One region of the Bradyrhizobium sp. USDA 3315 genome, then DNA from elsewhere that is predicted to be linked to it. Evidence: predicted binding sites of a transcription regulator. Region 1 holds the regulator's gene; each other region holds the start of a gene.
What was found. The regulator HrcA, encoded in region 1, represses chaperone genes, less so after heat shock. The targets are predictions, from matches to a motif close to GTTAGCACTCNCNNNNNGNGAGTGCTAAC.
Positions count from the first base shown of each region.

Region 1 (4,364 bases):
GCGCGAAACGTCGAGCGGGTTTTCGTGGCCGGGCTCGCCACCGATTTCTGCGTGGCATGGACCGCGCTCGATGCGCGCAAGGCCGGCTTCGAGACCTATGTGGTGGAAGATGCGTGCCGCGGCATCGACACCCAGGGATCGCTCGCCAAGGCCTGGGACGACATGGCCAAGGCCGGCGTCAAGCGCATCCAGTCCTCGGATATCGCGTAAGACGCAGCCTCGCGAGATTCGCATGGCCGAGCCTGCGTCACCTCATGCATTCGATCTCGCGCAGCGCCTGCCGTCGCCGCGCATGGCTGGCCTGATCGTCCGGATCACCGGTTATCGCGAGACCGCAACGGGCCGGTTCGCGCAGCGGCAGACCGCGCCGGTGATCGTCCCGCTGATCATCAGTTTCGGCTCGCCGTTCCTGATCGCGCTGTCGCGCGAGCCCGGTGCGGCCGACCGTCAGCTCAGCTTCGCCGCCGGCCTGCATGCCGGGCCTGTCTACATCGAGTCCGACGGCCACGCTGCCTGCGTGCAGGTCGATTTCACCCCGCTCGGCGCCTACGGCTTCTTCGGCGGCGCCGTGACCGACCTGGTCGGGCGCATGGTCGATATCGACGATGTGCTCGGCCATGACGGCCGTCGTCTGCGCGAGCAACTCGGCGCCGTGACCTGCTGGCAGCGCCGCTTCGACCTGATCGAGGCGTTCGTGCTGCGCCGCGCCGGCCACATGCCGTCTCCCGAAGTCACGTTCGCCTATCGAAAACTGGCGCGTTCGGCCGGCGCTATCAGCATCACGGCATTGGCCGACGAGATCGGCTGGAGCCGCAAGCATCTGGCTGGCCGGTTTCGGTCCGAACTCGGCCTCGCCCCCAAATCGCTGGCGCGCATGATGCGGTTTCACCGGGCGAGCCGGCTGGCGCAAAGCGGCGCAGCGCTTGGCTGGGCGGGGATCGCGGCGGAAAGCGGCTATGCCGACCAGGCCCATCTCGCCCGCGAGTTCGTCGAATTCGCAGGCGAACCGCCAACCGCCTGGGCGCGCCGCCGGGCGCTGACCGACCGCCGGCTGGTTCACGCCGGCGATGGGCTGGCGGACTGGTAACAAACCTTCAAGCCGACGCCGCGTTGCCTCGTGCAGGATGGCGCCGTCAGCCAAGGAGGTGAGCGACCATGACGCACGACATCGAACCGCCCCGCATCTACCCGACCCTGCGCTGCAAGGACGCCGAGGCGATGACCAATTGGCTCACGACGGTGCTTGGGTTCACCGAACACGTCGTCTACCGCGATGGCGGCGTGATCCATCACGCCGAGCTCGCCTATGGTTCCTCGATGCTGATGCTGGGCCAGAGCCGCGACGACGCATATGGCAGGCTGGTCGGCGACCTCGACAACCGCCGCACCGACTCGATCTATATCGCGGTCGACGATCCCGACGCGCTGCACGCGAAGGTCAAGGCTGCCGGCGCCAAGATCGAGATGGAACTGCGCGATACCGACTATGGCAGCCGCGACTTCGCCTGCCGCGATCCGGAAGGAAATCTCTGGAGCTTCGGCACCTATTGGCCGAAGGCACACGAGAAGCCGCGACCGTGAGCCCGCGCAATCCGCGAGCTCACAAACGCGCAGCCGGGATCGGGATGGATCAGGCGGTGATGTCGGCGGTCGGGGCGGCCTTGGCGCCGCCCTTGGAGACGCCGACCAGTGCCGGGCGCAGGATGCGCTCGCCGATCATGTAACCGGCCTGCACGACCTGCACCACGGTGCCCGACGGCACCGACGGATCAGGCACCTCGAACATCGCCTGCTGGAAGTTCGGATCGAACTTCTCGCCGATCGGGTCGAACTTCTTGACGCCGTTCTTCTCCAGCGCGTTGAGCAGCGAACGTTCGGTCAGCTCGACGCCTTCGATCAGCGCCTTCAGGCCGGGATCGGCGGCTTCCTTGGTCTCGGCTGGCACCGCATCGAGCGCGCGCTGCAGGTTGTCGGCGATATCGAGCACGTCGCGGGCAAAGCCGGTGATGCCGTAGGCCTTGGCGTCGGCGACCTCGCGGCGGGTGCGCTGGCGGAGATTCTCCATCTCGGCCAGCGTGCGCAGCGTCCGGTCGCGCGCCTCGGCGAGTTCCTTGGTCAGCGCCTCCGCCGATCCGGCCTCGGGCTCGTCAGGCATGATGTAGGGTTTCGAGACCACGGGCTCACCCGTCGGCGCCGAATTCTCGGTGTTGTCATTGGCCCGGTTCGGATCGGTCATGGCTTGCCTTCTCGAAAACTCGCGTCGGTTCAAATCTTGGGGATTGCTTGCCGGGATATCGTGCTTTGGGCGGCGAAAATCAAGCGCAACATACCGGTCTCGGGAACTGGGATCTCCGGCTTGGGTGAAGAAAACCCGTCAAATGAAAGCGAAATCGCCCTCCGGTCAGCCGCCCAGCATCTTGCTGACGATGCGCGCGGCATAATCGACGGTCGGGATCACCCGCGCATAGTTCAGCCGCGTCGGTCCGATCACGCCGAGGACGCCCACGATCCGCCCCTGGGCGTCGCCGTAGGGCGCGATGATGGTCGAGGAACCCGACAGCGAGAACAGCTTGTTCTCCGAGCCGATGAAGATCCGCACGCCCTCGCCGCGTTCGGCGCGGCCGAGCAGATCGATCACGCCGCGCTTGGTTTCGAGATCGTCGAACAGCGATTTGATGCGCTCGAGATCGTCGAGCGCATGCAGATCCTCGAGCAGATTGGCGTGACCGCGCACGATCAGCTGGCGGTCCTCGCTCTCGCCGCCGGACCAGCTCGCGATGCCCGCCGCGACCACCTTTTGCGTGAGCTGATCGAGCTCGGCGCGGTTTTGCGTCAATGCCGTCTCGAGCTCGAGCCGCGCTTCGGCCAGCGTGCGGCCACGGATCCGCGCATTGAGGAAGTTGGTCGCTTCGGTCAGGGCCGAGGATGGAACACCCGGCGGCAGCGCCAGGACGCGGTTTTCGACCTGGCCGTCTTCGCCGACCAGCACGACCAGCGCCTTCTCCGGCTCCAGCCGCACGAACTCGATGTGCTTCAGCCGCGCATTCGACTTTTGCGTCAGCACCACCGCCGCGGCACGGGTCAGCCCCGACAGCCGCGTCAAGGCTTCGCCAAGCGCGGCCTCGACGGATTGCGCGCGGCCGACGGCAGCGAGCTGGGTCTGGATCGACTGACGCTCGGCCTCGGTGAGGTCGCCGACCTGCATCAGCGCATCGACGAAGAAGCGCAGCCCGAGTTCGGTCGGTAACCGGCCGGCGGAGGTATGCGGCGCATAGATCAGGCCGAGCTGCTCGAGATCCGACATCACATTGCGGACCGAGGCCGGCGACAGCGGTAATGCGATCAGGCGCGAGATGTTGCGCGAACCGACCGGCTCGCCGGTCGCGAGATAGCTTTCGACGATTTGACGAAAAATGTCGCGCGAACGCTCGTTGAGCTGGGCGAGCCCGGCATGCGGCGCGATCAGGCCAATCGGATCGTGGTGAGTCACACTCTAGTCCCTCACAATTACTGCATAATTTGTCGATCCGGGAGGCCGATGACAAGCATGCATTCGGTCCCCTCGTACCGGACCCTGCCGGGGCCGAAAACCCTTGCCGCTGCCCCTTCCCGCTCCTACAAGCACGGCCAGCCAATTTTCTCGGATTTCTGGAGGATTTCATGCGGCCAAGCCGCCGTGCACCCGATGAACTGCGTCCCGTGTCGCTGGAACGCGGCGTCGTCAAATATGCCGAGGGTTCCTGCATGGTGAAGTTCGGCGACACCCATGTGCTGGTGACCGCCACGCTGGAAGAGCGGTTGCCGCCGTGGCTGAAGGGCCAGGGCCGCGGCTGGGTCACCGCCGAATACGGCATGCTGCCGCGTGCCACCCTGGAACGCACCCGCCGCGAGGCCTCGGCCGGCAAGCAGGGCGGCCGGACGGTCGAGATTCAGCGGCTGATCGGCCGCTCGCTGCGCGCAGCCGTCGATCTCGAGGCACTCGGCGAGCGCCAGATCACGGTCGATTGCGACGTCATCCAGGCCGACGGCGGCACCCGCACCGCCTCGATCACCGGTGCCTGGGTGGCGCTGGCCGACTGCATCAACTGGATGAAGACCCGCAACATGCTGAAGACCAATGTGTTGCGCGACAATGTGGCGGCGATCTCCTGTGGCATCTACCAGGGCACGCCGGTGCTCGATCTCGACTATGCCGAGGATTCCGAAGCCGACACCGACGCCAATTTCGTCATGACCGGGGACGGCCGGATCATCGAGGTGCAGGGCACCGCCGAGAAGACGCCGTTCTCGGAAGGTGAATTCCTGGCGCTGATGGCGCTGGCGCGCAAAGGTGTCGCGCGTCTGGTCGACTTGCAAAAGATCGC
Region 1 is NZ_JBSRYP010000001.1:1,959,606-1,963,969, forward strand. Features, by position in the region: gene pncA (bifunctional nicotinamidase/pyrazinamidase) at 1-210, shown strand, start outside; gene ACVIYL_RS09030 (helix-turn-helix domain-containing protein) at 233-1,087, shown strand; gene ACVIYL_RS09035 (VOC family protein) at 1,156-1,581, shown strand; gene grpE (nucleotide exchange factor GrpE) at 1,631-2,236, opposite strand; gene hrcA (heat-inducible transcriptional repressor HrcA) at 2,402-3,490, opposite strand; gene rph (ribonuclease PH) at 3,661-4,364, shown strand, end outside.

Region 2 (4,364 bases), 3.5 Mb from region 1:
GTTGGCCTGGTCGTGCCCTCGCTCCTGACCTGGCCGGGCTCGGCGATCGTTCACGATATCAAGGGCGAGAACTGGCAGCTGACCGCCGGCTTCCGCGCGAAACATGGGCGGGTTCTATTGTTCGACCCGACCAATCCGAAGTCAGCGGCCTACAATCCGCTGCTCGAGGTTCGCCGCGGCGTATGGGAGGTGCGCGACGTCCAGAACATCGCCGACATCCTGGTCGATCCCGAGGGGAGTCTGGAGAAGCGGAACCATTGGGAGAAGACCAGTCACGCGCTGCTGGTCGGCGCCATCCTCCATGTCCTCTATGCCGAAGAGGACAAGACGCTGGCGGGCGTCGCCGCGTTCCTCTCTAATCCGAAGCGGTCGATCGAATCGACGCTTGTCGCGATGATGAAGACCGCGCATCTCGGCGAAGCCGGACCACATCCCGTCATCGCTAGCGCAGCGCGCGAGCTGCTCAACAAGTCCGACAACGAACGGTCGGGCGTGCTGTCGACCGCCATGTCGTTCCTCGGGCTCTACCGCGATCCCATCGTCGCCGCGGTGACCCGGCGCTGCGATTGGCGCATCACCGACATCGTGGGCGACCAGCAACCGGCGACCCTCTACCTCGTCGTGCCGCCCTCCGACATCAACCGGACCAAGCCGCTGATCCGTCTGATCCTCAACCAGATCGGCCGGCGTCTCACGGAGGACCTGCAGGCCAAGGCAAAGCGCCACCGGCTGCTCCTGATGCTCGATGAGTTTCCCGCGTTGGGGCGGCTGGATTTCTTCGAGTCGGCGCTGGCGTTCATGGCAGGATATGGACTGAAGGGCTTTCTGATTGCCCAATCGCTGAACCAGATCGAGAAGGCGTACGGCCCGAACAATTCGATCCTCGACAACTGCCATGTCCGCGTCAGCTTCGCCACCAACGACGAGCGCACCGCCAGGCGTGTCTCCGATGCCTTGGGTACCGCGACCGAAATGCGCGCCATGAAGAACTATGCCGGCCACCGATTGAACCCGTGGCTTGGTCATTTGATGGTCTCCCGGCAGGAAACGGCCCGGCCGCTGCTCACCCCAGGCGAAGTCATGCAACTGCCACCGACGGACGAGATCGTCATGGTTGCGGGCGCTCGGCCGATCCGGGCGAAGAAGGCGCGCTATTACGACGACGCGCGCCTCCTGCAGCGCATTCTGCCGGTGCCGGCACTCACTGTTCCCAACCAGGGGCGGCCGAATGATTGGACGGGCCGGCCAGTGCCGCCGAAAGCGGAAATCGGCAATGCCGGCCCGATGACCGCGACCGAAGATGACGATCCGACCGGATCCGAACGCCGCCAGCAGCCCGAGCTCAGCCGCGTGACGCTGGTCGAGAGGAGGGCGCCGATCGAGAACGAGTTCGAAGCCGATCCCGTCGATGATGCGGACGATGAGGCCGTCCGCAACAGCCGCATAACCCGGATCATGCGAGGCGTAGCGCGGCAGGTCTCGCTGGACTCCGGCGATGGCATGGAGCTGTGACCGCCATGACCGTCCGCAAGAAGAAGATCCAGATTTCGGTCTACCTCGACCCGGCCGTTATGACGGCGCTGACGGACTATGCCGCGCGCCGAGACCAACCTCAATCGCTGATCGCTGAGGCCGCGATCGCCTCCTTTCTGTCCCCGGATGCGGCCGAACGACGGGAGGCGGTGATCGCGAAGCGCCTCGACCAGCTCGATCGCCGCATGATCCGGCTTGAGCGCGACGTCGGCATCGCGGTCGAGACGCTTGCCGTGTTCGTCCGGTTCTGGTTGACCACGACCCCGGCATTGCCGGAGCCGGCCGCGCAAGCCGCGCGCGCCAAGGGAGGTGAACGCTACGATTCCTTCGTCACCGCACTTGGCCGCAGGCTCGCCAGGGGACCGAAGCTCCTGCAGGAGATCGCGGACGACCTCGGTGGCGACGATCATTCGGGCCAGCCACGCTCCTAGGTCTGTACCTGTGAATTTGTGGGGTGCGCGACGATGGCGTGTCCGCCTAGGTGTTTAGTCCCGTCCGCACCGAAGTCGTGTGGCGGTGCAATAAGTCGCGACGGCCCAGATCGGACACAGACACTGCTGGCGGCCTATTGCTTCGCCCGCCAGCGATCGCCGCGGGCATTCTCCTTCGAGAGACCCAATTTGCAGCCAAATATCGCAGGCGGACGCTCTTGCGCCCAACTGTCACAGGTATAAGTGAGCTGCGATTAGCACTTGCTCATTGTGGGTGCGAATCCCGAGATTGCGCACAAGGCCAGGGAGGATCGCATGAAATTCCGTCCGCTTCACGACCGCGTCGTGGTCAAGCGCATCGAAGCTGAAGAGAAGACTGCTGGTGGCGTCATCGTTCCCGACTCGGCCAAGGAAAAGCCCTCGCAGGGCGAAGTGATCGCCGTCGGCCCGGGCGGCCGCGACGAGAGCGGCAAGCTGATCCCGATTGACCTTCAGGTCGGCGACCGCGTGCTGTTCGGCAAATGGTCGGGCACCGAAGTCAAGATCGACGGCAAGGAGCTGTTGATCATGAAGGAGAGCGACATCATGGGTGTTCTCACTGGCACCTCCGCCAGCAAAAAGGCCGCTTAAGCCGTACGCCCGCTCTCTTGAGGAGCAGGCGCTGCCGGCGTCTCGAAAGATGAGGCCAAGAGCCAACTGTCTCGTTCTTCGAGACGCCCGCTTCAAGAGCAAGCACTTCAGGACGAGGAGCAGAGATCAACTCAGGGGAGACAGACATGTCAGCCAAAGAACTCAAATTCGGCGTCGATGCCCGCGACAAGATGCTGCGCGGCGTCGATATCCTCGCCAACGCGGTGAAGGTCACCCTCGGTCCGAAGGGCCGCAACGTGGTGCTCGAGAAGTCGTTCGGCGCTCCCCGCATCACCAAGGACGGCGTCGCTGTCGCCAAGGAGATCGAGCTCGAGGACAAGTTCGAGAACATGGGCGCGCAGATGGTGCGCGAAGTCGCCTCCAAGTCCGCTGACGCGGCCGGTGACGGCACCACCACCGCGACCGTGCTCGCGGCCGCGATCGTGAAGGAAGGCGCCAAGTCGGTCGCCGCCGGCATGAACCCGATGGACCTGAAGCGCGGTATCGACCTCGCGGTCGAAGCCGTCGTTGCGGACCTCCAGAAGAACTCGAAGAAGGTCACCTCGAACGAGGAGATCGCCCAGGTCGGTACCATTTCGGCCAACGGCGATGCCGAAATCGGCAAGTTCCTCGCCGACGCCATGAAGAAGGTCGGAAACGAGGGCGTGATCACGGTCGAGGAAGCCAAGTCGCTCGAGACCGAGCTCGACGTCGTCGAGGGCATGCAGTTCGACCGCGGCTACATCTCGCCCTACTTCGTCACCAACGCCGACAAGATGCGTGCCGAGTTGGACGATGCCTATATCCTGATCAACGAGAAGAAGCTCTCCTCGCTGAACGAGCTGCTGCCGCTGCTCGAGGCCGTGGTACAGAGCGGCAAGCCGCTGGTCATCGTCGCCGAGGACGTCGAAGGCGAAGCCCTCGCCACCCTCGTCGTCAACCGCCTGCGTGGCGGCCTGAAGGTCGCGGCCGTCAAGGCTCCGGGCTTCGGCGATCGCCGCAAGGCCATGCTGCAGGACATCGCGATCCTGACCGGCGGCCAGGCCATCTCGGAAGACCTCGGCATCAAGCTCGAGAACGTCACGCTGCAGATGCTCGGCCGCGCCAAGAAGGTGATGATCGACAAGGAAAACACCACGATTGTCAGCGGCGCCGGCAAGAAGGCCGACATCGACGCCCGCGTTGCCCAGATCAAGGCGCAGATCGAGGAGACCACCTCGGACTACGACCGTGAGAAGCTGCAGGAGCGTCTCGCCAAGCTCGCAGGCGGCGTCGCGGTGATCCGCGTCGGCGGCGCGACCGAAGTCGAGGTGAAGGAGCGCAAGGATCGCGTTGATGACGCGATGCATGCGACCCGTGCGGCTGTCGAGGAAGGCATCCTCCCGGGCGGCGGCGTCGCCCTGCTCCGTGCCTCCGAGCACCTGAAGGGCCTGCGCACCAAGAACGACGACCAGAAGACCGGCGTCGAGATCGTGCGCAAGGCGCTGTCGGCTCCGGCTCGCCAGATCGCGGTCAACGCCGGCGAGGACGGCTCCGTCATCGTCGGCAAGATCCTGGAGAACAAGACCTACAATTACGGCTTCGACGGCCAGACCGGCGACTATGCCGACCTCGTCAAGAAGGGCATCATCGACCCGACCAAGGTCGTGCGCACCGCGATCCAGAACGCCGCCTCCATCGCGGCACTCCTAATCACCACGGAAGCCATGGTCGCCGAGCTGCCGAAGAAGAACGCACCCGGCGGCATGCCAGGGGGTGGTGGCATGGGCG
Region 2 is NZ_JBSRYP010000001.1:5,469,976-5,474,339, forward strand. Features, by position in the region: gene ACVIYL_RS25410 (conjugal transfer protein TraG) at 1-1,512, shown strand, start outside; gene ACVIYL_RS25415 (CopG family transcriptional regulator) at 1,518-1,964, shown strand; gene ACVIYL_RS25420 (co-chaperone GroES) at 2,280-2,594, shown strand; gene groL (chaperonin GroEL) at 2,741-4,364, shown strand, end outside.
Region 2: ACVIYL_RS25420 (co-chaperone GroES) is a predicted target of HrcA. The motif match lies at 2,218-2,246, and genes of this name have one in related genera.

Region 3 (4,364 bases), 5.6 Mb from region 1:
GCGGCAGCGATCTCGAGCTCGCCGGACCACTTCCGCCGCCGGCCATTCCGGCGACGCTGCAGGATTCGCTCATGGCGCGTCTCGACCGCCTGGCTCCGGCACGCGAGGTAGCACAGATCGCCGCCTGCATCGGTCGGGAGTTCGATGAGGACGTCGTCAGGGCGGTCGCCGGATATCCCGAGGCGCAGCTGGCGGCGGCGCTTGGTCAGCTCTGCCAGGCGGGACTCATCCAACGACGTGGGACGCCGCCCCATCATACGTACAGCTTCAAGCACGCGCTTGTCTGCGACGCGGCCTACGCCACCTTGCTCAAATCGTCCCGTCAGCAGCTGCATGCGCGCGTCGCACAAGCGATCGAGCGGTTGCGGCCAGAGATCGCGGTGGGCCAGCCCGAGATCGTCGCCCATCATTTTATTGAAGGCGCACTGCCCGACCAGGGGGCAATTTATCTGATGGCCGCCGGTCGGCTGGCAAAGGCGCGGCATGCTGTCAAAGAAGCTGTATCCCAACTTGAAACGTGCCTGCAGCTTACGACCCGTCCTCGAGGGGATGCAGCGCCGCCCGCCCGGCGCATCGAGCACGAGTGCCTCCTGATGCTCGGTGACTTGGCCGGCGTCGACGACGACCTTGATGGAGCGAACGCCTACTACGAGCGCGCCATGGCGCTTGGCGAGACCGACGCTGACCGCGACCGCGCGCGCAAGTGCATTCATCGTGCCAAGTACGCAGTACGGGAGGGTGCACGCCTCGTCTTCTACGAGCACGGCAGCGGCGAGCCGACCGTCGTTTTCATAAATCCGATCGTATACGGGCTTGCGACCTTTGAGCCGATTCTCGAGCAGCTTTGCCAGGAATTCCGTGTCATCACGGTCGACTGCCGGGGTGCCGGACGATCCGGCCCTCTCGTGCGTCCTTACTCAACCCTCCAACACATGGAGGACCTCCGCGCGATCATCCACGCGGTCGCCGCCGCCCCAATCATCGGCGTTGACATCTCGCGCGGCTCAAACCTGCTCATCCAGCTTACTCATAGGCACCCGGAACTCGTCGGAAAGATCGTGACGGTGGGCACGCCGATGATTGGAACGCTGCCGAACGGGCGTCCGGTTTTTAACCCGGATTACACAGCGCTTCGTCAGGACGCCTATGCGCGGGGCGCCGTTGAGGAACTAGTTCGCTTGCAAACACGGTATGTCTACAGCGAGCCAGATACCGACGAGCTACGGCGGATGGCCTCCGAGCGCATGTGCAGGTTGCCGATTGAGACGATCCTTAGCTTCTACGATCCGGACCCAGGCATGGACATCGCGCCGCTGCTCGAATCGATCGCCGTCCCAACCCTCGTTACCCACGGCCGGGAAGACCGGCTCGTCACATGCGATGCCAGCGTATTCATCGCGTCTCGCATTGTCGGCGCGCAGCTCTATCTCTTCGACGGCAGGGGACACAACCCGATGTTCTCGGCTACGGACGAGTTTTGCGATGTGCTTCGCAATTTCATTCGGACAGGACGCGCGGAAAGAACGTTTCGAGGATCGGCGGCGGCGTGAACCAAGTCTCAAACAACTGCCTGGCCGCGCAGAGCATGAGCGGCGCCCGAATACCCGAACGTCACTGACGCGCAGCGAATGTCTCAATTGGGACTTGGCGGGGAGGGCAGCTGTTGGCGCAAAGCGGTCATTCTGCCGGACCCACACGTCTTTGAACGGCGAACAGGCGACATGGGTTGAAGCCCTTGCGCCCAAGTGTCACTGGCCTATGTGAGGAGCGGCGAGCACTCGCTCATTGCGACTGCCAGCCCAGCACTACAAGAAGCAAAGGAGGATCGCATGAAATTCCGTCCGCTTCACGACCGCGTCGTGGTCAAGCGCATCGAGGCCGGACAGAAGACCGCAGGCGGCATCATCATTCCCGACACTGCCAAGGAAAAGCCCTCCCAGGGCGAAGTCATCGCCGTTGGCCCGGGTGGCCGCGACGAGAGCGGCAAGCTGATTCCGATTGATATCCAGGTCGGCGACCGCGTGCTGTTCGGCAAGTGGTCGGGCACTGAAGTCAAGATCGACGGCCAGGAGCTGTTGATCTTGAAGGAGAGCGACATCATGGGCGTTGTTACCGACGTCGCCGGCTCCAAGAAGGCGGCCTGACGCCGACCGCCGCTGACGCTCACCCCTGCGCTGCCTCGGCAAGGTGAGAGACGAATTTCAATTCTGGGAGGAAAAATATGTCAGCTAAAGAAGTCAAATTAGGCGTCGATGCCCGCGACCGCATGTTGCGCGGTGTCGACATCCTCGCCAATGCGGTGAAGGTCACTCTCGGTCCGAAGGGCCGCAACGTCGTCCTCGACAAGTCGTTCGGCGCGCCCCGCATCACCAAGGACGGCGTTGCCGTCGCCAAGGAGATCGAACTCGAGGACAAGTTCGAGAACATGGGCGCGCAGATGGTGCGGGAGGTGGCGTCGAAGGCGGCGGATGTTGCCGGCGACGGCACCACCACCGCGACCGTGCTGGCCGCCGCGATCGTGCGTGAAGGCGCCAAATCGGTTGCCGCCGGCATGAACCCGATGGATCTGAAGCGCGGTATCGATCTCGCGGTCGAGGCCGTTGTTGCGGATCTGGAAAAGAACTCGAAGAAGGTTACCTCGAACGAGGAGATCGCCCAGGTCGGCACCATTTCGGCCAACGGCGATGCCGAAGTCGGGAAGTTCCTTGCGGACGCCATGAAGAAGGTCGGCAATGAGGGCGTGATCACGGTCGAGGAAGCCAAGTCGCTCGAGACCGAGCTCGACGTCGTCGAGGGCATGCAGTTCGACCGCGGCTACATCTCGCCCTATTTCGTCACCAACGCCGACAAGATGCGCGCTGAAATGGAAGACGCCTACATCCTGATCAACGAGAAGAAGCTCTCCTCGCTGAACGAGCTGCTGCCGCTGCTCGAGGCCGTGGTGCAGAGCGGAAAGCCGCTGGTCATCGTCGCTGAAGACGTCGAAGGCGAGGCACTCGCTACCCTCGTCGTCAACCGCCTGCGTGGCGGCCTGAAGGTCGCGGCCGTGAAGGCCCCGGGCTTCGGCGATCGCCGCAAGGCCATGCTGCAGGACATCGCGATCCTGACCGGCGGCCAGGCCATCTCGGAAGACCTCGGCATCAAGCTCGAGAACGTGACGCTCAACATGCTCGGCCGCGCTAGGAGGGTGATGATCGACAAGGAGAACACCACGATCGTCAACGGCGCCGGCAAGAAGGCCGACATCGACGCCCGCGTTGCCCAGATCAAGGCGCAGATCGAGGAGACCACCTCGGACTACGACCGTGAGAAGCTGCAGGAGCGTCTCGCCAAGCTCGCAGGCGGCGTCGCGGTGATCCGCGTCGGCGGCGCGACCGAGGTCGAGGTGAAGGAGCGCAAGGATCGCGTGGATGACGCGATGCATGCGACCCGTGCGGCCGTCGAGGAAGGCATCGTTCCGGGCGGCGGCGTCGCCCTGCTCCGTGCCTCCGTGCATCTCAAGGGCATCCGGACCAAGAACGACGACCAGAAGACCGGCGTCGAGATCGTGCGCAAGGCGCTGTCGTCTCCCGCTCGCCAGATCGCGATCAATGCCGGCGAGGATGGCTCCGTCATCGTCGGCAAGATCCTCGAGAAGGATCAATATTCGTTCGGCTTCGACAGCCAGACCGGCGAGTACGGCAATCTCGTCACCAAGGGCATCATCGACCCGACCAAGGTAGTTCGCGTCGCGATCCAGAACGCCTCGTCCGTAGCGGCGCTTCTGATTACCACCGAAGCCATGGTAGCCGAAGTGCCGAAGAAGAACACCGGCGCTGGTGCCGGCGGTATGCCCCCGGGCGGCGGGATGGGTGGCATGGACTTCTGAGCCCAACCGTTCAGCGCTCGAGGGAAAAGGCCCGGCAGCGATGCCGGGCCTTTCCGCGTTGCCATTGAAGGCGGTGAGGGGTAGCAGTGGCCGTTGCGGCCAGCACACGCGTTCACTTTACCTGCCTGATCTCCTCGCTCACCCTGATGACCCGCTTCTTGCTCTTGCGCCATTTTCCTTCCACGCCGATGTCCGGCACCGGAAATCCTTTTTCACAACGAGCAGATCACGCCTAACGTTTGAATACACCTCGACCATGTCGTCTCCCAAATTCCTTGAAAGCATTGTTTGAGAGCAAAGCGCGGCTCGCAGAAATGCAACCGGCTCCCCGAGATTGATGCCAATGCGTAGCTTAAGGGAGCTTCGGCCTGACGCGATGCTTTCCTGTACCTCCACCGCGCATCGCTCCGCAGCCGACGGACTTGCGAACTCGGCCAATGCGCCGTCACCTGTGGTCTTGATTAGTCGCCCGTCGTGGCGGGAGAGGCTAGGCTCG
Region 3 is NZ_JBSRYP010000001.1:7,575,513-7,579,876, reverse strand. Features, by position in the region: gene ACVIYL_RS35660 (alpha/beta fold hydrolase) at 1-1,550, shown strand, start outside; gene ACVIYL_RS35655 (co-chaperone GroES) at 1,830-2,144, shown strand; gene groL (chaperonin GroEL) at 2,222-3,868, shown strand; gene ACVIYL_RS35645 (adenylate/guanylate cyclase domain-containing protein) at 4,007-4,364, opposite strand, start outside.
Region 3: ACVIYL_RS35655 (co-chaperone GroES) is a predicted target of HrcA. The motif match lies at 1,771-1,799, and genes of this name have one in related genera.